3 regions of the Parvimonas parva genome follow, and region 2 is predicted to be linked to each of the others. Evidence: a T-box and tRNA genes for the amino acid it is inferred to sense, from the RefSeq annotation. Region 2 holds a T-box; the other regions hold tRNA genes.

Region 1 (6,966 bases), 380 kb from region 2:
AAATTTGCAGTTACAAGAGGAATGAAGAGCATTAAAGGTTTGGAATATGCAAAAAATCTTGAAAAATTAAAATTAAATGAAAATGAAATTTCTGATATTAGTCCTCTTAAAGATTTAACAAAATTAAAATATTTAGAAATTCAAAGAAATAGAATTGTTGATTTGAAACCTTTGGAAAATTTAAAAAATCTTGAATTTTTGAAGTTATATAATAATTTAATTGAAGATATAACTCCTCTTTCTAATCTTACAAATCTAACAGGATTAGATTTACATTACAATGTAACTGTTGAAGGAGATGAAAGTCATAAAAAGATTTCAAAGGGAATTACTGATATTTCAGCTTTAAAAAATTTGAAAAATTTAACGTTCTTGGACATTTCAGCTAATAGAATTGAAGATGTTTCAATTATTAAGGATTTGAATAAAATTGAACACTTGGATATTTCAGGAAATAGAGTTAAAAATTATACAGGACTTGGAGATTATATTGCTCCAAGATTAGCAAAGGCTTTGAACGAAAGTGAAGGAAGCATACAACACGCAGGACAAACTGTATCGCTTGGACAAACTTTGGATGCAAAATCAAATGAAGTTTCTTTTTCCTCTCCTTATGTAGGAATAGAAGAATTAGGTAAAAGTATAGCTAAGGCTTTTGGTATAGAAGAATATAATGTATTTGAAAAATCAAGCACAAATATAAAGGGTATTGATGCAAGTTATGACAAGGAAACTAAAAAAATTACTTTAAAAATTTCAGATGATGCTATTGCTGAAAATAATGGAAAAGAAGTTGATTTAGTGGTAAATTTAACTGATGCTGAGGGAGCTTATGTCTTTACTATCAACAGTATTAAGCTAAAATTTGATGTAGTTGAAGAAATTGTTGCCGAAGAGTATAAAGACTTTTATTACGATTTATTTAACAAATATAATAAGTTTGATGAGAAATATACAAATTTAACTGATGAGGCAAATGCAAAGTTTAGTAAGACAAATCGACCTAAAAAGGATAAAAATTTTACTAAAGAAGATTTTAAAATGCTAAAAACATTTAGTATAATCGATAAAAATATTACAGATAAAATGGTTAAATCATTAAGATATGCTGAAAATTTAGAAGAATTTAAAATTATGCTTAATAGTGCCAGTTTAAAAAGAGAAGTTACAAATTTTGATTTCTTAACTAAAACTCCAAAATTGAAACAATTTTTTTATCAAAATCAAGATTATAAAAACGCAAAAAAAGAAAAATTTCCTACTGGAGTGGATTTTTCAAAGAATACCGCTTTAGAAGAAGTTGTTATTTCACAAACTGACTTGAGTAATGTATTGCCATTTAAAAATTTAAAATTAAAGCAATTGAGTTTGCAAGATAATAATATTACAAATATATTTTTTATCAAGGATATGTCTAGTTTAGTGAGATTAGATTTAGATAACAACAAGATTTCAAATTTGCCGAATTTATCAAAAATGCAAAATTTAGTTACTTTATACTTAAGAGATAATAATATTTCTGATATTTCTAAACTTGAAAGTTTGAAAAATCTTGAGGCTCTACATTTGAGAAATAATAAAATTACAGATATTTCAGTTTTAACAAAATTACCAAAATTGCATAGAATTTATATTGATAAAAATAATGCTCTTGTAAATTATATGGAAGTTGTTAAAAAACTTGAAGGAATAAATACTTTGTTTGTAGATAAAATTTCAAAAGATGATTTTGAGTGGATGAAAAAATTTGCCATAAGATATGAAGTAGATGCTACTGAAGACGAAGATAAAGCAAGAATGTTTCGTTTTGAAAAGTTAGAAATTCCGGTGAATGTTAAAAAAACCGAAATAAAAGATGGCTTTATAGAAATAGATAATCCGTTAAAAGATTGGGAAAACAAAGTCATAGAAGAATTTGATGGAGAAAATGTAAACGAAGAAGAAATAATTAAAAACAACAATTTGATTTTTAATGAAAACAAAATAAAGATTAAAGTTCAAGATAAAAATAAATTTGAAGAAGTTTATGAAATAATTGCTGAAAATTATGAACATATGTTTGGTAATAAAAATTACAAACAACCTGCAACTGTTTCAGGAAAAGTTGTTTTAAAAATTAATATTTCTGAGTAATAGTTTTGGGCAAAAAGGAGATTGAAAAATCTCCTTTTTATGTGCTTTAAACTGTTATTAAAGTTGTTTTTGTGATATAATAATTACATTAATTTAATTATCAAAAATAGATTATGATATAATAATTATGGATTTATGACTTATGATAAAGCTGTAATTATTTCATAGTAATTACCATAAAAGAATAATCAAAAAGGAATTATGATATAATAAAATGTAATTTATGTTTTAGTTTTAGGAGGAAGAATTTGTTTGAAATAGTTTTAAATTCTTTGGAAGAATGTAATAATTTTTCTAAAAGATTTTCAAAAACATTAAAAAAGGGCGATGTAATCTCTTTGGTTGGAGATTTAGGAGCGGGTAAAACTACTTTTACTAAATTTTTAGGTGAAAGTTTGGGTATAAATGAGGACATAACTTCACCGACTTTTAACTTGGTCAATATGTATTACGGAAAGTTTGAGTTTAATCATATGGATTTATATAGAATTGATTTTCCGGAGGAACTTTATCAGATAGATTATGAAAATTATTTTTATCCTGATGGGATTACAGTAATAGAATGGGCGGAAAAGGCAGGATATTTATTACCTAAAAATTTGGTCGAGGTTGAAATTTTAAAAATTTCTGAGAATTCAAGAAAAATTGTAATTAAAGGAAATAATAAAAGAGAATTAGAAATTATAGAGGAATTGTAATGAAAATTTTAGCGATAGATACTTCAACAACTCACAGCTCTTGTGCTGTTATGGAAGATGATTTTGTTGTTGGAGATTTTAGTATAAGTCAAAGTATGAGTCATAATGAAATTTTACTTGTTATGGTTGATGAAATGCTTAAAAAATTGAATATGGATATAGAAGAGATAGATTTGTTTGTAGCAGTTACGGGTCCCGGTTCTTTTACGGGTATCAGAATAGGCGTTACTACGATAAAAGCACTTGCTATGTCTTTAAACAAGCCGATAGTAGCTGTTAATACGCTTGAGGCTCTTTCTTTTGGAGTTTTTTCGGATAAAAAGAAAATTCCTTTGATTGATGCTAGAGGGGAGAGAGTTTATTATGGTGTTTACGAGGGTGTTTGTAATAAAAATATTGAACCTCCTGCACTTTTAACTATTGATGAACTTTTGGAGGAATTTTCTGATAAAAATGAAAAATTTGTTTTTGTAGGGGATTGTATAAATTTATATAAAGATAGAATTTTGGAAAACAAAAATTTTGAAATAGCACCTGCTTGTTTAAACAGTTGCATTTCAAGGAATGCTTGTGTTATTGGAAAACAAAAATTTGAAAGTGGAGAAATTTCAGACTGTTTTACTCTTAGCCCTGAATATGTAAGACTTTCACAGGCACAAAGGGATTTGGAGAATAGGCAAAAATAAGATGATTTTATATAGATATGCAAATTCAAATGATATTTCGGATATTTTGTTATTAGATGAAGAAAATTTTTCGAATAATTTTGATGAAAAGTTTTATTTGGAATATATTGAAAGTAAAAAAGTTATAGTTGCAGAAAATTACGGAAAAATAGTAGGATATATTCTATTTAATTGTGTTTTAGACGAGGCAGAGGTTTATAAAATAGTTGTGTCTAAAGATTTTAGAAAAAAACAGATAGCCTTTAAAATTATGGAGTTTTTTATAGAAGAATTAAGGTGTAATGTAAAAAAGATTTTTCTTGAAGTTAGAGAAAGCAATATTCCGGCTATTAAATTGTATGAAAAATGTGGATTTGTAAATATTAGAAAAATTGTTGATTATTATAGTAATCCAAAAGAAAATGGATATATGATGATAAAAGAGGTAGTGTAATGAATGATGTTAAGATTATGGCGATAGAAAGCAGTTGTGATGAAACCAGTGTTGCCATTGTGAAAAATGGGAGAGAGGTTATTTCTAATGTGATTTCTTCCCAAATAGATATGCATAAGAGATTTGGAGGAGTTGTTCCTGAGGTTGCAAGTAGAATGCATTTAGAGGCGATTAATAATATAGTTAAAGAATCTTTAGAAAAAGCGAATATGACTTTAAATGATGTTGATGCCATAGCTGTAACAAAAGGTCCGGGACTTGTTGGAGCTTTGCTTGTTGGAATTTCAGAGGCGAAGGCTCTGTCTTATGCAACTAAAAAACCTTTAATTGGAGTTAATCATATGAAAGGGCATATTTGTGCAACTTTTATAACTCATAAGGAATTGGAACCTCCGTTCATTTGCCTTTTAGTTTCAGGTGGACATACTTATTTAGTAGATGTTAAAGATTATAATGATATGGAAGTTGTTGGAAAAACTATTGATGATGCTTGTGGAGAGGCTTATGACAAAGTTGCAAGATGCCTTGGTATGAATTATCCAGGAGGTCCTGAAGTTGAAAGACTTGCTAAACTTGGAAATGAAAATGCGATAGATTTTCCACGGGTAATGTTAGATAAAGACAGCTATAATTTCAGTTTTAGTGGACTTAAAACGGCAGTATTAAACTATTTGAATAGCAAAAGACAAAAAGGTGAAGAAATTTCAAAAGAAGATGTATGTGCAAGTTTTCAAAGAGCGGTTTTTGACGTTTTAATTTATAAGACTGAGAAGTTATTAAAAGAGAAAAATTTAGATACAGTTGTTGTATCCGGAGGAGTTTCTGCAAACAATACACTTAGGGAAGAAATACAAAAAATGTGTAAAAAAAATAATTTTAAATCATATTTTCCTGATAAAATATTGTGTACAGACAATGCAGCTATGATTGCATCATCAGGTTATTATGAGTATATATCAGGAACTAGAAGTGATTTGACATTAAATGTTGAGCCGAATTTAGAACTTTAAAAAATTTTTTAAAATTCTAAAAAAAGTATTGACAACTAAAAAAATAAAGTGTATAATATCCAAGTAACTGTTTGAGAGATGCTTTTCGGAAAGTAATTGATAAAAAAATCAAAAAAACTTTTTAAAAAGTGTTGACAAGTTAAAAGTTATGATGTATAATAATTAGGCAGTCGATTTTAACAGAGATTGATTGATAAGGCCCCATGGTCAAGCGGTTAAGACATCGCCCTTTCACGGCGGTAACCCGGGTTCGAATCCCGGTGGGGTCACCACTTTGTTTTTACAATTTAATATTTTAATTGGTTTATTGGTTTTTATTTGGGCGCATAGCTCAGTTGGGAGAGCATCTGCCTTACAAGCAGGGGGTCATAGGTTCGAGCCCTATTGTGCCCACCAAATATGGCCTGGTAGTTCAGTTGGTTAGAATGCTAGCCTGTCACGCTAGAGGTCGTGGGTTCGAGTCCCATCCAGGTCGCCAATATGCTGGTGTAGCTCAATTGGTAGAGCAACTGACTTGTAATCAGTAGGTTAGGGGTTCAAGTCCTCCCACCAGCTCCAATCTACTTTATAGTAGATTTTATGGAGGAGTTCCCGAGTGGCCAAAGGGGACGGACTGTAAATCCGTTAGCTGCGCTTTCAGTGGTTCGAATCCACTCTCCTCCACCAATTAAATATTTGTTAAGACCATAAAGTTTGAGAGTATATGCGGGTGTAGCTCAGTGGTAGAGCCCCAGCCTTCCAAGCTGGTTGCGAGGGTTCGATTCCCTTCACCCGCTCCATTTTGCACCTATAGCTCAGCTGGATAGAGCAACGGACTTCTAATCCGTGTGCCAGAGGTTCGAATCCTCTTAGGTGCGCCAACCTTTGGGGTATAGCCAAGTCGGTAAGGCACTAGACTTTGACTCTAGCATTCCGCAGGTTCGAGTCCTGCTACCCCAGCCAATTTTATGATTCATTAGCTCAGTCGGTAGAGCACCTGACTTTTAATCAGGGTGTCCGGGGTTCGAATCCCCGATGGATCACCATTCATGGAGAGGTATCGAAGTGGTCATAACGAGGCGGTCTTGAAAACCGTTTGGGTGCAAGCCCACGTGGGTTCGAATCCCACCCTCTCCGCCACAATGGAGAAATACTCAAGTGGCTGAAGAGGCTCCCCTGCTAAGGGAGTAGATCCTTTACGGGATGCGAGGGTTCAAATCCCTCTTTCTCCGCCAATAATTTGGGCCTTTAGCTCAGTTGGTTAGAGCGCCCGGCTCATAACCGGTAGGTCCCGGGTTCAAGTCCCTGAAGGCCCACCAAATTATCTCAAGATATTTCTATTTTAGAAATATCTATTATTTTATAGAGCTAAAATAAAGGATTTAATATTGTAGGGGTATAGTTTAACGGTAGAATGTCGGTCTCCAAAACCGCTGGTGAGGGTTCGATTCCTTCTACCCCTGCCATTTACATAAAGACTTGAAATTTAATAATTAATATATCCAGATAGCGAGAAGTCGGTATAAGAGAGTAACCAAAATATCGAGATGAAATCGAAGATATTTTGAGTTAATATCTTAGTCTAGTGCGAAGCACGAGAGAATGAGCTATCGTAAGAAATGATATAAATTTAAAACAGAATAATTTTTTAGAAAAAACAAAATGAGTGTTATATGCCCAGATAGCTCAGTCGGTAGAGCAGAGGACTGAAAATCCTCGTGTCGGTGGTTCGATTCCGCCTCTGGGCACCAGACCTGTAATTCGATACGTCTGTTATGGGTTGCTATTTTTTTCCTGCAATTGCAGGATTTTTTTTATTCATTTTTAGAATTGTTGAATTTTAATTGTTTTGGGGTAAAAATATATCATAAAATTAAAGGAGATATAAAAATGGAATTAAATGAAAAAATTATTGAATTATTAAAATCTTCAGAACCTCTTAAGGGTGGAGAAATTGCTGAAAAATTAGGCGTAGATAAATCTGATGTAGATAAGGTTTTAAAAAAATTAAAATCAGAAGAAAAAAT
Region 2 (6,966 bases):
CTCCGGCTGAAGAAGGATACATTGAAAGAGGAGTTAGAAAAAATATATTTAGAGAAGATTTCGGTGGTAAGAGAGCTGTAACTATGATGATCAAAAAGTTAAAGGGTGAAGAATTCGAAACTGAATTCCCAATGCCAAACTTTGACAGAGTAGATCCAAATCCAGCTGTTAAGGACATTAAGAAGGCTAAAATTGCTTTAGTAACTTCAGGTGGTATAGTTCCTCATGGCAACCCAGATCATATTGAATCATCTTCTGCTTCAAAATATGGAAAATATGACATTGAAGGTGTTATGGATCTTAAAGAAGGCGAATGGGAAACAGCTCACGGTGGTTATGACCCAGTTTATGCTAACCAAGATTCAGACAGAGTTTTACCAGTTGACGTTTTAAGAGAATTAGAAAAAGCTGGCGAAATCGGAAGTCTTCATAGATATTTCTATACAACAGTAGGAAATGGTACAGCAGTAGCTTCTGCAAAAGCATTTGCTGAAGAATACAGTAAAGAATTAGTAGCTGATGGTGTAGATGCAGTTATATTAACATCTACTTGAGGTACTTGTACACGTTGCGGAGCAACGATGGTTAAAGAAATTGAAAGAGCTGGAATTCCAGTAGTACACGTATGTACTGTAACTCCAATTTCAATGACAGTAGGAGCTAACAGAATTGTTCCTGCTATAGCAATTCCTCACCCATTAGGAAATCCTAAATTAACTGCTGAAGAAGAATATGCATTAAGAATGAAAATTGTTAAAAAAGCATTAAATGCTTTAGCAACTGAAGTTGAAGGACAAACAATATTCGAATAATTTTTAAATAAAAAGGGTGTCAGGTATTGACACCTTTTTAATTTAATGGTATTCTATTACATAAGGGTAGTTGGCTTATATGGAATACATACTATGCTATCTGTTTTTTATATTAAAGGAGGTAATTAAGATGAATTTTCCTGTATTAAAAGGAACTTCTTACGTATTAGTTCATGCACCAGACATGATAATCCAAAATGGAACAACTCAAACTACTGAAAAGGCTTTAAATCCTGATTCAGAATATTTAAAGGAAATACCAAATCATATTAGAAAATATGAAGAAGTATTAAATTATTTACCAAATCAAGTTTACATTGGAAACAAAAGACCAGAAGATTTAAAAGCTGTACCACAACCATGGTCAGATGCTGATAAATATTTATCAGGAGCTCCAAGAGATGGTAAATATGGTGAAATAATGCCAGAACATGAATTCATTGGACTTATGAAAATCTGTGACGCTTTTGATTTAGTTTCACTTAATAAAGAATTTACTGAATCTGTTAAAGCTGATTTAGAAAAACACCCATTAATTAGTGATGCATTAGTTGCTAGATTAAAAGAAGGTGTTGAACAATCTGTTCTTGAAGGACATATGGAAAACCATGCTGAAGGTTTATATTTTGAAGATAAATTAGTAGGGGTTGTTACTAGAGCTCATGATGTTGATGTTAACTTATCAGCTCATGTTATGTTAGAAAACTTAGTTACTAAAGCATCAGGATTATTAGCTGCTTTACATTTAGTTGCTAAAAATGATTTAAATCCTAATGATGTTGAATATGTTATTGAATGTTCAGAAGAAGCTTGTGGAGATATGAACCAAAGAGGTGGTGGTAACTTCGCTAAATCTATCGCTGAATTAGCTGGATTTGACAATGCTTCAGGATCTGACTTAAGAGGATTCTGTGCTGCTCCAACTCATACATTAATTGCTGCATCTTCTCATGTTCATTCTGGAACTTTTAAACATGTTGTTATAGTTGCAGGTGGATGTACTGCTAAATTAGGTATGAATGGTAAAGACCACTTAAAGAAAGGCTTACCAATATTAGAAGATTGTATCGGTGGATTTGCTGCATTAATTTCTGAAAATGATGGAGTTAACCCAGTATTAAGAACTGATATAGTTGGAAGACATACAGTAGGAACTGGTTCTTCACCACAAGCTGTAATGTCAGCATTAGTTACTGCTCCATTAGAAAAAGCTAATTTAACAGTTAAAGATGTTGATAAATATTCAGCTGAAATGCAAAACCCAGATATTACTAAACCAGCTGGAGCTGGAGATGTTCCAAATGCAAACTTCAAGATGATTGGTGCATTAGGAGTAATGAAAAAACAATTAGAAAAAGCTGAAATTGCAAGCTTTATTGAAGATCATGGTATGGAAGGTTGGGCTCCAACTCAAGGACATATTCCTTCAGGTGTTCCTTACTTAGGATTCTGTCGTGAAGATTTAACTTCTGGAGAATTAAATAGAGCTATGATTATTGGTAAAGGTTCTTTATTCTTAGGAAGAATGACTAACTTATTCGACGGTGTATCAATTGTTTTAGAAAGAAATTCAGGTAAAGTTGAAGAAAATTCTGGAGTTTCTAAGGAAGAAGTTAAGAAATTAGTTGCTGAAGCAATGAGAAATTTTGCATCTTCTTTAATTGAAGAATAGAGGTGATTTCATGTCTGATATAAAAAACGTAATTGGTAATATCTTCGAAGAAATCGCTACTGGATTAGAAACAGGTGCTTTTACATCAAGACCAAGAATTGCTGTTACAACTTTAGGCAGTGAACACGGACTAGAAAATGTTGTTAAAGGGGCAGAACTTGCTCAATCAAGAGATAAGAGTGTTGAATATTGTATAATTGGACCGGAAGTAAATACTTCTTTAAAACAATATGTTGTTGAAAATGAAGAAGAAGGCTATAAGAAAATGGAACAACTTTTGGACAGTGGAGAAATTGATGGTTGTGTAACAATGCATTACAGTTTCCCAATTGGAGTTTCTACTGTAGGTAGAGTTGTAACTCCTGCTGCTGCAAAAGAAATGATTATAGCTACAACTACTGGAACTTCTTCTGCACATAGAGTAGAAGGTATGGTTAAAAACGGTATCTATGGTGTTATCGTTGCTAAAGCATTAGGAATTGAAAATCCAACTGTTGGTATTTTAAATGTTGATAATGCAGTTTCTGTTGAAAGAGCATTTAAAGAATTAAAAGAAAATGGATATGATATGAACTTTGCTGAATCAAATAGAGCTGATGGTGGAGTATTAATGAGAGGAAATGACTTATTACAAGGTGTTCCTGATGTTATGGTTAATGATACTTTAACAGGAAATCTTTTAATGAAAGTATTCTCATCATACACTACTGGTGGTGGATTTGAAGCAATGGGTTATGGATATGGTCCTGGAATTGGCGAAGGATATGATAGATTAGTTCTTATCGTATCAAGAGCATCAGGATTCCCTGTAATAGCTAATGCTATGACTTATGCTGGACAATTAGTTAAAGGAAATATTAAAGAAGTTTCTAAGAAAGAATTTGAAAAAGCTAATAAAGCTGGATTAAAAGCTATTTTAGAAAAAATCACTTCTGCTGGAGCTAAAAAAGCTGAACCGGAAGAAGAAATTAAATGTCCTGCTGAAGAACAAGCTACTGCTACTATTGGTGGAATTGATATTCTTGAACTTGAAGATGCTAAGGTTGCTTTATGGAAAAACAATATATTTGCTAAGACTGGAATGGGTTGTACTGGACCTGTTGTAATGGTTAACGATGCAAATCTTGAAAAATCTAAAGAAATTTTAGCTAAAGAAGGATATATTGGTTAATATAAAAAATTAAAGAGAGCTTTTGCTCTCTTTTTTGTTTAGACTTTTTAAAAAGTGGTATAAATATATTGTCTTAATAGAAAGGCAAATATAGGAGGTAAAGAATATGAGTTTAATCGGAAAGAAAATTGAAGAATTTAATGTTCCTGCATATTATGATGGGGATTTAATAACTGTAACAGACAAAGATTTAGAAGGTAAATGGAGTGTTTTCTTCTTCTATCCAGGAGATTTTACATTTGTATGTCCAACTGAATTAGAAGATTTAGCATTAAGCTATGATAAATTTAAAGCAATTGGTTGTGAAATTTATTCAGTATCTACTGACTCTGAATTTGTTCACAAAGCATGGTGGGATGCATCTGAAACTATCAGAAAAATCCAATATCCAATGATTTCAGATAGAGCATTAGCTTTATCAGAACAATTTGGTGTTTTAATTGAAGGAGAAGGACAAGCATTAAGGGGAACTTTCGTAATAAATCCTCAAGGTGAAATAGTTCTTTATGAAGTAAATGCTAACGGAATTGGTAGAAATGCTAAAGAATTATTAAGAAAAGTTCAAGCAGCTCAATTCGTTGCTAAACATGGTGATAAAGTTTGTCCAGCAAGATGGGAACCAGGCGATGACACTTTAACTCCAGGATTAGATTTAGTTGGTAAAATTTAATTAAAGATATTTAGACTAGAAAGAAATTTCTAGTCTTTTTTATAACAAAAGGCTATATTATCATTTTCTAATGAAAATATAGCCTTTTATCTTAAAAGAGCTCTCTTATTGCTTATTTAAAAATTTCTTTACCTTTATCGTTTATATATTTTGAATTTTCACAACCGAAAACATCTAATTGTTGTTGAGCTATTTGTTTTCGTTGTTTTTCTTCAAATAGTTGTTTATCTCTCATGCCTTTAACATACATTTCTAAAAAACATATACATAAAAACGCACAAAAGTAAGAAATATAAAGCAAAGTTTTCTTTTGATTTTTTGTTATTCTATCGTTTTTGATTTAAATTTTGAACGATAAACTAAAAATAATATTATCGCAACAACAAAATAAAATACAGATCCGCAAATGTTATCGGTGTAATTTTCCATAATTAAATCCCCCTAAATTTATTATTATTATGGTATAATTATTTTAATAGTATTTTTAAGGAGTGATTATAATGCCAAGACCAACTGTTAAAAAAGATTTAATTGAACTTGCTAATTCAAATTATGAAAAATTAAATTTATTAATTTCAAATTTAACTGATGAGGAATTAAATACGATTTTTGATTTTTCAAAAGAAGAAAAAAAGAAAGAGGCTCATTGGAAAAGAGATAAAAATCTTAGAGATGTTTTAATTCATCTTTATGAATGGCATAAACTTGTTTTAGACTGGGTTAAATCTAATTTAAATGGAATAGAAAAAACATTTATTCCTGCCCCATATAATTGGAAAACTTATGGAGATATGAATATTGAATTTTGGGAAAAGCATCAAAATACTTCGTTAAAAGATGCAAAGGATATGTTAGATAATTCTCATAAGAAAGTAATTAAATTAGTAGAAAATTTTACCGATGAAGAGTTATTTTATAAAGGCGTGTATAAATGGGTTGGTGGAAGTACACTTGGTTCATATTTTATTAGTTCAACTTCAAGTCATTATGATTGGGCTATTAAGAAATTAAAAGCTCATATAAAAATTTGTAAAAACAAATAATTTCAAGTTGAAAAAGCAATCTTTTTTATTGATATTTAATTGTTTTCGTGATATAATATACCTAATATTTTTATGTAAGTATAAAATTAAATATAGGCGTAGAAAAGAGGAGTAACTTAAAAGAAATTTTTAGAGAGAATTTGTTTGGTGAAAAAATTCAATTTGTTTTTTGTGAAGGTAGCTTTTTAGTTTTGAAAAACGGGTAATTTCGTTATAAATTTAGAGAGTCATTTTTATGAAAATTAGGTGGTACCGCGATAACTTCGTCCTATATGTTGGACGAAGTTTTTTTATAATTAAATTGCTTAGATATATTTAATTTTTACATTATTTTTAGGAGGTTTTATGAAAAATTTAGAAAAAACTTATAATCCAAAAGATTTTGAAAAGAAAATTTATGATAATTGGATAAAAGATGAAGATTTTACTGCAAGAATAAATCCGGATAAAAAACCATATACTATTGTTATGCCACCTCCAAATGTAACTGGAAATTTACATTTAGGACATGCTCTTAACAATACTATTCAAGATATTTTGATTCGTTGGAAGAGAATGAGTGGATATGAATCACTTTGGGTTCCGGGAACTGACCATGCGTCTATTTCAACTGAGGCAAAAGTTGTTGAAAAAATTAAAAAAGATGGAAATTCCAAAGAAAAATTAGGAAGAGATGGTTTCTTAAAAGAGGCTTGGGATTGGACTGAAAAATATGGTGGAAATATTAAGAACCAATTAAAAACTTTAGGTGTTTCTTGTGATTGGTCAAGAGATGCATTCACTCTAGATGATAATTTATCAAAGGCTGTTGAAGAAGTTTTTATAAAAATGTATGATGCAGGATTGATTTATAGAGGAGATAGAATTGTAAACTGGTGTTGTAATTGTGGAACTGCCATTTCAGATGCTGAGGTTGAACATGTTGATGAAGATGGACATTTTTATCATATTAAATATTTCTTTAAGGATAGTGATGAATATTTAACTATTGCTACTACAAGACCTGAAACTATGCTTGGAGACCTTGCCGTTGCAGTTCATCCTGATGATGAAAGATATAAGGATAAAGTTGGTAAGACTTTAATTTTACCTATTTTAAATATAGAAATTCCTTTGATTGCAGATGAATATGTTGATATGGAATTTGGAACTGGTTGTGTAAAGATTACTCCTTCTCATGACCCTAATGACTTTGAAGTTGGTAGTAGGCATAATTTAGGACAAAAACTTATAATGGACTATGACGGAAAGATTGCTCAAGGTTTTGGAAAATTTTCCGGTATGGAAAGAAAGCTTGCAAGAAAAGAAATTGTAAAAGAACTTGAAGAACGAGGATATTTAATTAAAATAGAGCCACATAATCATGCTGTTGGGCATTGTGAAAGATGTAAAACTACTATTGAACCGATTATCTCAAAGCAATGGTTTGTCAAAATGGAAGAATTGGCAAAGCCAGCTAAACAAGCATATTTAGACGGAAAATTAAATATAATTCCTGAGAGATTTGGAAAAGTTTATATAAATTGGTTAGATAATATCAAAGATTGGTGTATTTCTCGTCAATTGTGGTGGGGACATAGACTTCCTGTGTATTATTG
Region 3 (6,966 bases), 300 kb from region 2:
ATCTCTTTCAGGATTTTCCATATCTTCAGCAGCAACAGCAATATTTTCAAAACCGGTAAATGCATAGAAAATTGTAAGCGCTGCAGCACCGATAGCCGCTCCGGATGACATAACTGAACCATCTTTTAATTTACCAGGAGTAAAGAATGGAGTAAAGTTTGAACCATTTATAAAGAACAAACCAACGGCGATAAAAATAATAAGTGGTAATAACTTTCCAGTTGTTACAATATTATTTACAATTTTTGTAGCTTTAATACCTGATAGATTAAGTACAGTAAGTAAAACAACTATAATTGTTACAATTATTGCTTTAACTAAATTTGGATTTGAAAAAGTATCTTTTGGTAATAATCCCATTAACGCTTCAGCAAAACCAACTGTCATTGTTGCCCAAGCAATAATAGCGATAGCCCACTTCATAAATCCTACTTCAAAGCCTATAAATTCTCCGAATGCTTCCTTAGCGTAAACATAAGGTCCTCCATTTTTCTTGAACATCCCACCAGCTTCGGCAAAACACATTGCTATACTAATAACCAAAATTGCATCAAAAACTGTTACCAAAAGTGCGGAAGGACCAACTAATGCCATTACTTTGTTAGGTAATAAAAATATACCTGAACCAATAATAGAGTTAAATCCTAATAGAATTATACTTAATAATCCCATCTTATTTTTATTGGTCATAAAAATTACACCTCCTATTTTTTACATTCTATGACTTTTTTTACAAATGCATTGAAAATTGCTTGAGATTTTTCGTTGCTTGCAGACAACATTTCAGGGTGCCATTGAACACCTATTACAAAATTATCTTCTGTAATTTTTTCAATAGATTCTATAACCCCATCAGAACTCTTTGCAACGACTTTAAATCCAGGAGCAACATCTTTTAATATTTGGTGATGAAAACTATTTACCTTATATTTTTCACCTAGAATATTTTTTAAGAAAGTTCCTTCTTCAAGCTCTACAAAATGAGTAGCTTGTGTAGGATTATCTACTTGATCATGTTTAATCTTAACAAAATCAGCATAAGATAAATCTTGATATAAAGTTCCTCCGTTAATCACATTAATTATTTGATATCCTCTACAAATACCAAAAATCGGTTTCTTTAACTCAATAGCAGTCTTATAAAGTTCCATATCAAAAACATCTCTTTCCGGAAAAAGTTCTCCAATTTTTAACATAGGGTCTTCTCCGTAGTAATAAGGGTTTACATCATGTCCTCCAGACAAAATAATCCCATCAACTTTTTCTACCATTTCTCTTGTAGCCTCTAAATCTTCATTGAATGGTATAATAAAAGGAATAGCACCAGCTCTTAATACAGCTTCAACATAGTCTTGATTAACATAAGACCTTCTATATCCAGAAAAGGCATTACCTTTATTAATTAAAATACTCCCTGAAATTCCAATAACTGGTTTCATAAAATACCTCCTAAAATAGTGTCTTGACAATTATATCATCAAAAACAAAAAAAATCAATATAAAAATAACTTTAATTCATAAATTAATGTATTAAATTTTCTTATCAATTAGCATTAATAAGTATTTATCATTACAAAAATATGAAAAATAATTTTTTAAATAGAATTTCAAAATAAAATATTATTAAGTTAAACTAAAAAATAATACTTATTAAAAGTTTACAAAAATTTAATAAATTGTCAGTGAGATAAATATATCCAATTAAATCAAAAAATTAAATTTATATAAATTTAAATAATTACTAAAGTGCCATCTATATGATAAATAAAAAAACTGAGGAATATTACTCTCCTCAATCTTAGTTATTAAAAGATATTTTAATTTAATAATTTATAAATCACTTATTTTTATATGTAAAAATCCTACAATTATCAATGAATATTTTAAGTTTTCAATCAGTAAATACCCTAATATACCACCAATGATAAAAAATAATATAGATAAAAGATAAAATTTAATTTTCCATACATCTTCTCTATATAGTTTAAGATATTCTCCAAAAGTAAATCCGGCATCTGTTAGATAACCGTTATATGACTACTCCTAACCAGCACTTATTTATATGTAATGAACATAGCGTTCTGCATAATATAAAAAAAACAACTACTTAATACTAAGATAGTTGTCTTTTGGCGTGCCATAGAGGATTCGAACCCCTGGCCTTTTGGTCCGTAGCCAAACGCTCTATCCAGCTGAGCTAATGGCACATAACAGAAAACTCAGAATAAATTCTGAGTTCTTGGAGCGGAAGACGAGATTCGAACTCGCGACCCTCGCCTTGGCAAGGCGATGCTCTACCACTGAGCCACTCCCGCATATATGGAGCTGGTGGGAGGACTTGAACCCCTAACCTACTGATTACAAGTCAGTTGCTCTACCAATTGAGCTACACCAGCATAATTGTTGGCGACCTGGATGGGACTCGAACCCACGACCTCTAGCGTGACAGGCTAGCATTCTAACCAACTGAACTACCAGGCCGTATTTGGTGGGCACAATAGGGCTCGAACCTATGACCCCCTGCTTGTAAGGCAGATGCTCTCCCAACTGAGCTATGCGCCCAAATATAACCTACATTTAATATGTATAATCTAAGATTATAAATCTTCAAAGTTTTCTCAGTTCTTCGTTTTCTACGAAAACTAGACTAAGTATCTTCGGACTCAACTTCGACTACGTCTTGTTTCATCTCGAATTCAACTTATCCCAACTGAGCTATGCGCCCAAATAAGTCCTAATATCCTAATAAAGATAAAAAAATGGTAGCGGAGAAGGGATTTGAACCCCTGACACTGCGGGTATGAACCGCATGCTCTAGCCAACTGAGCTACTCCGCCACATAAATGGTGACCCCACCGGGATTCGAACCCGGGTTACCGCCGTGAAAGGGCGATGTCTTAACCGCTTGACCATGGGGCCTAAATAATTGGTGCCGAGGACCGGAATCGAACCGGTACGATGAGTTAACATCGCAGGATTTTAAGTCCTGTGCGTCTGCCAGTTCCGCCACCCCGGCACAATTGGCTCCCAGGGTGGGGCTCGAACCCACAACCTACCGGTTAACAGCCGGGTGCTCCACCATTGAGCTACCTAGGAGTTTGGCTGTTTTCTAATCTCCCAATACGAAATGTATTAGTACCTTCGACGTTTAGGAGCTTGACTTCCGTGTTCGAGATGGGAACGGGTATATCCTCCTAGCTATCACAACCATACTTTTTTATTTAATTTTGCTGTTAAGCTCTGAGCTTTCGCAGTCGAAACTTACAATTTTTAAAAATTTCATATTTAAAAATTGAGTTTCTTTGCATCTGACCTACGACGCAATCATAGATTGCTGTTAGGTCATTAACTTCCGTGTTCGAGATGGGAACGGGTATATCCTCCTAGCTGTCACAGCCATACTTTTTTATTTAATTTTACTGTCAAGCTCTGAGCTTTCGCAGTCGAAACTTACAATTTTTAAAAATTTCATAATTAAAAATTGAGTTTCTTTGCATCTGACCTACGACGCAATCATAGATTGCTGTTAGGTCATTAACTTCTGTGTTCGAGATGGGAACAGGTGTATCCTCTTAAGCTTTCCGTAGCATACAACAAATATAAAATTATAATTGTTCAAATAAACAAAAAACCATTCTTTCGAGTGGTTTGTTTGGCTGTTTTCTAATCTTCCAATACGAAATGTATTAGTACCTTCGACGTTTAGGAGCTTGACTTCCGTGTTCGAGATGGGAACGGGTATATCCTCCTAGCTATCACAGCCATACTTTTTTATTTTGTAATATATTTCATTGAAATCCTCTAATTAAAGAGTATATATTTCTGGTCAAGCTTTCGATTTATTAGTATCAGTTAGCTTTGATGTTGCCACCTTTACACCTCTGACCTATCTACGACATTTTCTGTATCGAATCTCTCTTGTATTTCTACAACAGGAAATCTCATCTTGAGGGGGGCTTCGTGCTTAGATGCCTTCAGCACTTATCCCTTCCAGACTTAGCTATTCAGCATTACCATTGGCATGATAACTGATACACCAGCGGTCTGTCCATCCCGGTCCTCTCGTACTAAGGACAGCTCCTCTCAAATTTCCTACGCCCACGATGGATAGGGACCGAACTGTCTCACGACGTTCTGAACCCAGCTCGCGTGCCTCTTTAATGGGCGAACAGCCCAACCCTTGGGACCTACTCCAGCCCCAGGATGAGACGAGCCGACATCGAGGTGCCAAACCTCCCCGTCGATGTGAACTCTTGGGGGAGATAAGCCTGTTATCCCCGGGGTAGCTTTTATCCGTTGAGCGATGGCCCTTCCACTCGGTACCACCGGATCACTAAGTCCTAGTTTCCTATCTGCTCCACTTGTTGGTGTCGCAGTTAAGCTCCCTTTTGCCTTTGCACTCTTAGAATGATTTCCATCCATTCTGAGGGAACCTTTGAACGCCTCCGTTACTCTTTAGGAGGCGACCGCCCCAGTCAAACTGCCCAACTGACAGTGTCCCTGTACTCGATTCAGAGTACCAGGTTAGAAATTTAGTATCAAAAGGGTGGTATCCCAACAACGACTCCACGAAAACTGACGCTCTCGCTTCTTTGTCTCCCACCTATCCTGTACATTTAATACCAAATTCCAATGCCAGCCTACAGTAAAGCTCCACGGGGTCTTTCCGTCCTATCGTGGGTAAGTCGCATCTTCACGACTACTACAATTTCACCGGATCCTTTGTTGAGACAGTGCCCAAATCATTACACCTTTCGTGCGGGTCGGAACTTACCCGACAAGGAATTTCGCTACCTTAGGACCGTTATAGTTACGGCCGCCGTTTACTGGGGCTTAAGTTCTATGCTTCGATTGCTCTAACATTTCCCCTTAACCTTCCAGCACCGGGCAGGTGTCAGCTCCTATACTTCATCTTTCGATTTAGCAGAAACTTGTGTTTTTGGTAAACAGTTGCTTGGGCCTATTCTCTGCGACCACTCTATGCTCTATCCGTTTGAATTTCACATCTAATGGTACCCCTTCTCCCGAAGTTACGGGGTCATTTTGCCGAGTTCCTTAACAAAGGTTCTTCCGCGCGTCTTAGGATTCTCTCCTTGCCTACCTGTGTCGGTTTTGGTACGGGTATCTTCTCACTCAATAGTACCTTTTCTTGGCAGTTTGGAATCTGTTGCTTCACTACTCATTTTTCGCTCCCCATCACATCTCGATATTAAGATTAGGGATTTGCCTCTAATCTCTATCTACTTGCTTAGACGTGCTCTACCATTCACACGCTCAACATATCCTCCTGCGTCAGTACATCTCTCAAACATTCAAAGATAGTACAGGAATCTCAACCTGTTGTCCATCGCTTACGCTTTTCAGCCTGGGCTTAGGTCCCGACTTACCCTGAGAGGACGAGCCTTCCTCAGGAATCCTTAGGCTTTCGACGGGCAGGATTCTCACCTGCCTTTTCGCTACTCATGCCAGCATTCTCTCTTCTGTAAAGTCCACTTCGTCTTCCAACTTAGCTTCACCCCTTACACAATGCTCCTCTACCACTAATTTACATTAGTCCACAGCTTCGGTATTAGATTTTAGCCCCGTTCATTTTCGGCGCTCTACCACTTGACCAGTGAGCTATTACGCACTCTTTAAATGTATGGCTGCTTCTAAGCCAACATCCTGGTTGTCTAAGTAGTAAAACATCCTTTACCACTTAATCTATATTTAGGGACCTTAGCTGGTGGTCTGGGCTCTTTCCCTTTTGACTATGAAGCTTATCCCACATAGTCTGACTCCCAATCATCATTTATCAGGTATTCGGAGTTTGATAACTTTCGGTAATGTCTAACACCCCTACGGTATTCAGTGCTCTACCCCCTGTAAACTAAATTGAGGCTAGCCCTAAAGCTATTTCGAGGAGAACCAGCTATCTCCAAGTTCGATTGGCTTTTCACCCCTATCCACAAGTCATCCGATAACTTTTAAACGTTACCCGGTTCGGTCCTCCATGAAATTTTACTTTCACTTCAACCTGCTCATGGATAGATCACCTGGTTTCGGGTCTATGGCATACGACTTATTCGCCCTATTCAGACTCGGTTTCCCTACGGCTCCGTAACTTCATTACTTAACCTTGCCGCACACCATAACTCGCTGGCCCGTTCTACAAAAAGTACGATATCATCTCTCTATAAGACTCTATCTGCTTGTAGGCATAAGGTTTCAGGTTCTATTTCACTCCCCTCCCGGGGTTCTTTTCACCTTTCCCTCACGGTACTATTCTCTATCGGTCACTGAGTAGTATTTAGCCTTAGGGGGTGGTCCCCCCATATTCACACAGGATTTCTCGTGTCCCATGCTACTCTTTCTAAGTCAGATATTAATCAATTTCGTTTACAAGACTTTCACTTTCTTCGGTTGGCCTTCCCAGACCATTCTACTATCAATCTTTATCCTTAACTTAATTTGGGCTCTTTCCATTTCGCTCGCCGCTACTTTGAAAATCGAATTTTTTCTTTCTTTTCGTCTGGCTACTTAGATGTTTCAGTTCACCAACTCTCCCCTCTTATTGCTATGTATTCACAATAAGATACTTGAGGTTTGCTCAAGTAGGTTTCCCCATTCGGACATTCCCGGATTAACAGATATTTGCTCCTCCCCGAGACTTTTCGCAGCTTATCACGTCCTTCTTCGGCTCTCAGTGCCAAGGCATTCACCTTATGCCCTTGGTCGCTTGACCAGAAATATATTACTCTTTAATTTTCAGGTTTCTTGGTGGAGATGAGGAGATTCGAACTCCTGACCCCCTGCTTGCAAGGCAGGTGCTCTCCCAACTGAGCTACACCCCCAAAATATTTTTTTCGATAGTAAAAAATGTTTTGGGGGTCTTGCGTGCCCGACTTTGAAATTTTCAAAAATTTATTTTTGTTAAAATTTCATAGATTGGGTGCACCCCTTCTCCTTGAATGATTATTAACAACT

The links. The T-box of region 2 lies ahead of ACKTSI_RS04250 (valine--tRNA ligase). A T-box ahead of a tRNA ligase gene usually reads a tRNA of that ligase, here a tRNA-Val.
Region 1: it encodes a tRNA-Val, which carries the amino acid that the T-box ahead of ACKTSI_RS04250 (valine--tRNA ligase) is inferred to sense. The anticodon was not compared.
Region 3: it encodes a tRNA-Val, which carries the amino acid that the T-box ahead of ACKTSI_RS04250 (valine--tRNA ligase) is inferred to sense. The anticodon was not compared.

Annotation. Positions count from the first base shown of each region.
Region 1 covers NZ_AP038371.1:1,229,065-1,236,030, reverse strand. Annotated here, with positions in the region: gene ACKTSI_RS06160 (leucine-rich repeat domain-containing protein) at 1-2,133, shown strand, start outside; gene tsaE (tRNA (adenosine(37)-N6)-threonylcarbamoyltransferase complex ATPase subunit type 1 TsaE) at 2,382-2,831, shown strand; gene tsaB (tRNA (adenosine(37)-N6)-threonylcarbamoyltransferase complex dimerization subunit type 1 TsaB) at 2,831-3,517, shown strand; gene rimI (ribosomal protein S18-alanine N-acetyltransferase) at 3,519-3,950, shown strand; gene tsaD (tRNA (adenosine(37)-N6)-threonylcarbamoyltransferase complex transferase subunit TsaD) at 3,950-4,960, shown strand; tRNA gene ACKTSI_RS06135 (tRNA-Glu) at 5,158-5,232, shown strand; tRNA gene ACKTSI_RS06130 (tRNA-Val) at 5,281-5,356, shown strand; tRNA gene ACKTSI_RS06125 (tRNA-Asp) at 5,362-5,438, shown strand; tRNA gene ACKTSI_RS06120 (tRNA-Thr) at 5,443-5,518, shown strand; tRNA gene ACKTSI_RS06115 (tRNA-Tyr) at 5,542-5,626, shown strand; tRNA gene ACKTSI_RS06110 (tRNA-Gly) at 5,666-5,739, shown strand; tRNA gene ACKTSI_RS06105 (tRNA-Arg) at 5,744-5,820, shown strand; tRNA gene ACKTSI_RS06100 (tRNA-Gln) at 5,826-5,902, shown strand; tRNA gene ACKTSI_RS06095 (tRNA-Lys) at 5,910-5,985, shown strand; tRNA gene ACKTSI_RS06090 (tRNA-Ser) at 5,991-6,079, shown strand; tRNA gene ACKTSI_RS06085 (tRNA-Ser) at 6,084-6,174, shown strand; tRNA gene ACKTSI_RS06080 (tRNA-Ile) at 6,182-6,258, shown strand; tRNA gene ACKTSI_RS06075 (tRNA-Trp) at 6,332-6,405, shown strand; tRNA gene ACKTSI_RS06070 (tRNA-Phe) at 6,615-6,690, shown strand; gene ACKTSI_RS06065 (HTH domain-containing protein) at 6,830-6,966, shown strand, end outside.
Region 2 covers NZ_AP038371.1:845,562-852,527, reverse strand. Annotated here, with positions in the region: gene grdB (glycine reductase complex selenoprotein B) at 1-812, shown strand, start outside; gene grdC (glycine/sarcosine/betaine reductase complex component C subunit beta) at 943-2,484, shown strand; gene grdD (glycine/sarcosine/betaine reductase complex component C subunit alpha) at 2,495-3,655, shown strand; gene ahpC (alkyl hydroperoxide reductase subunit C) at 3,762-4,325, shown strand; gene ACKTSI_RS04255 (ClbS/DfsB family four-helix bundle protein) at 4,826-5,368, shown strand; T-box leader at 5,459-5,642, shown strand; gene ACKTSI_RS04250 (valine--tRNA ligase) at 5,714-6,966, shown strand, end outside.
Region 3 covers NZ_AP038371.1:545,092-552,057, reverse strand. Annotated here, with positions in the region: gene ACKTSI_RS02920 (APC family permease) at 1-690, opposite strand, end outside; gene ACKTSI_RS02915 (gamma-glutamyl-gamma-aminobutyrate hydrolase family protein) at 705-1,439, opposite strand; tRNA gene ACKTSI_RS02910 (tRNA-Arg) at 2,131-2,207, opposite strand; tRNA gene ACKTSI_RS02905 (tRNA-Gly) at 2,241-2,315, opposite strand; tRNA gene ACKTSI_RS02900 (tRNA-Thr) at 2,321-2,396, opposite strand; tRNA gene ACKTSI_RS02895 (tRNA-Asp) at 2,405-2,481, opposite strand; tRNA gene ACKTSI_RS02890 (tRNA-Val) at 2,487-2,562, opposite strand; tRNA gene ACKTSI_RS02885 (tRNA-Met) at 2,761-2,837, opposite strand; tRNA gene ACKTSI_RS02880 (tRNA-Glu) at 2,845-2,919, opposite strand; tRNA gene ACKTSI_RS02875 (tRNA-Leu) at 2,928-3,016, opposite strand; tRNA gene ACKTSI_RS02870 (tRNA-Asn) at 3,022-3,096, opposite strand; rRNA gene rrf (5S ribosomal RNA) at 3,097-3,212, opposite strand; rRNA gene rrf (5S ribosomal RNA) at 3,651-3,766, opposite strand; rRNA gene ACKTSI_RS02855 (23S ribosomal RNA) at 3,823-6,724, opposite strand; tRNA gene ACKTSI_RS02850 (tRNA-Ala) at 6,758-6,833, opposite strand.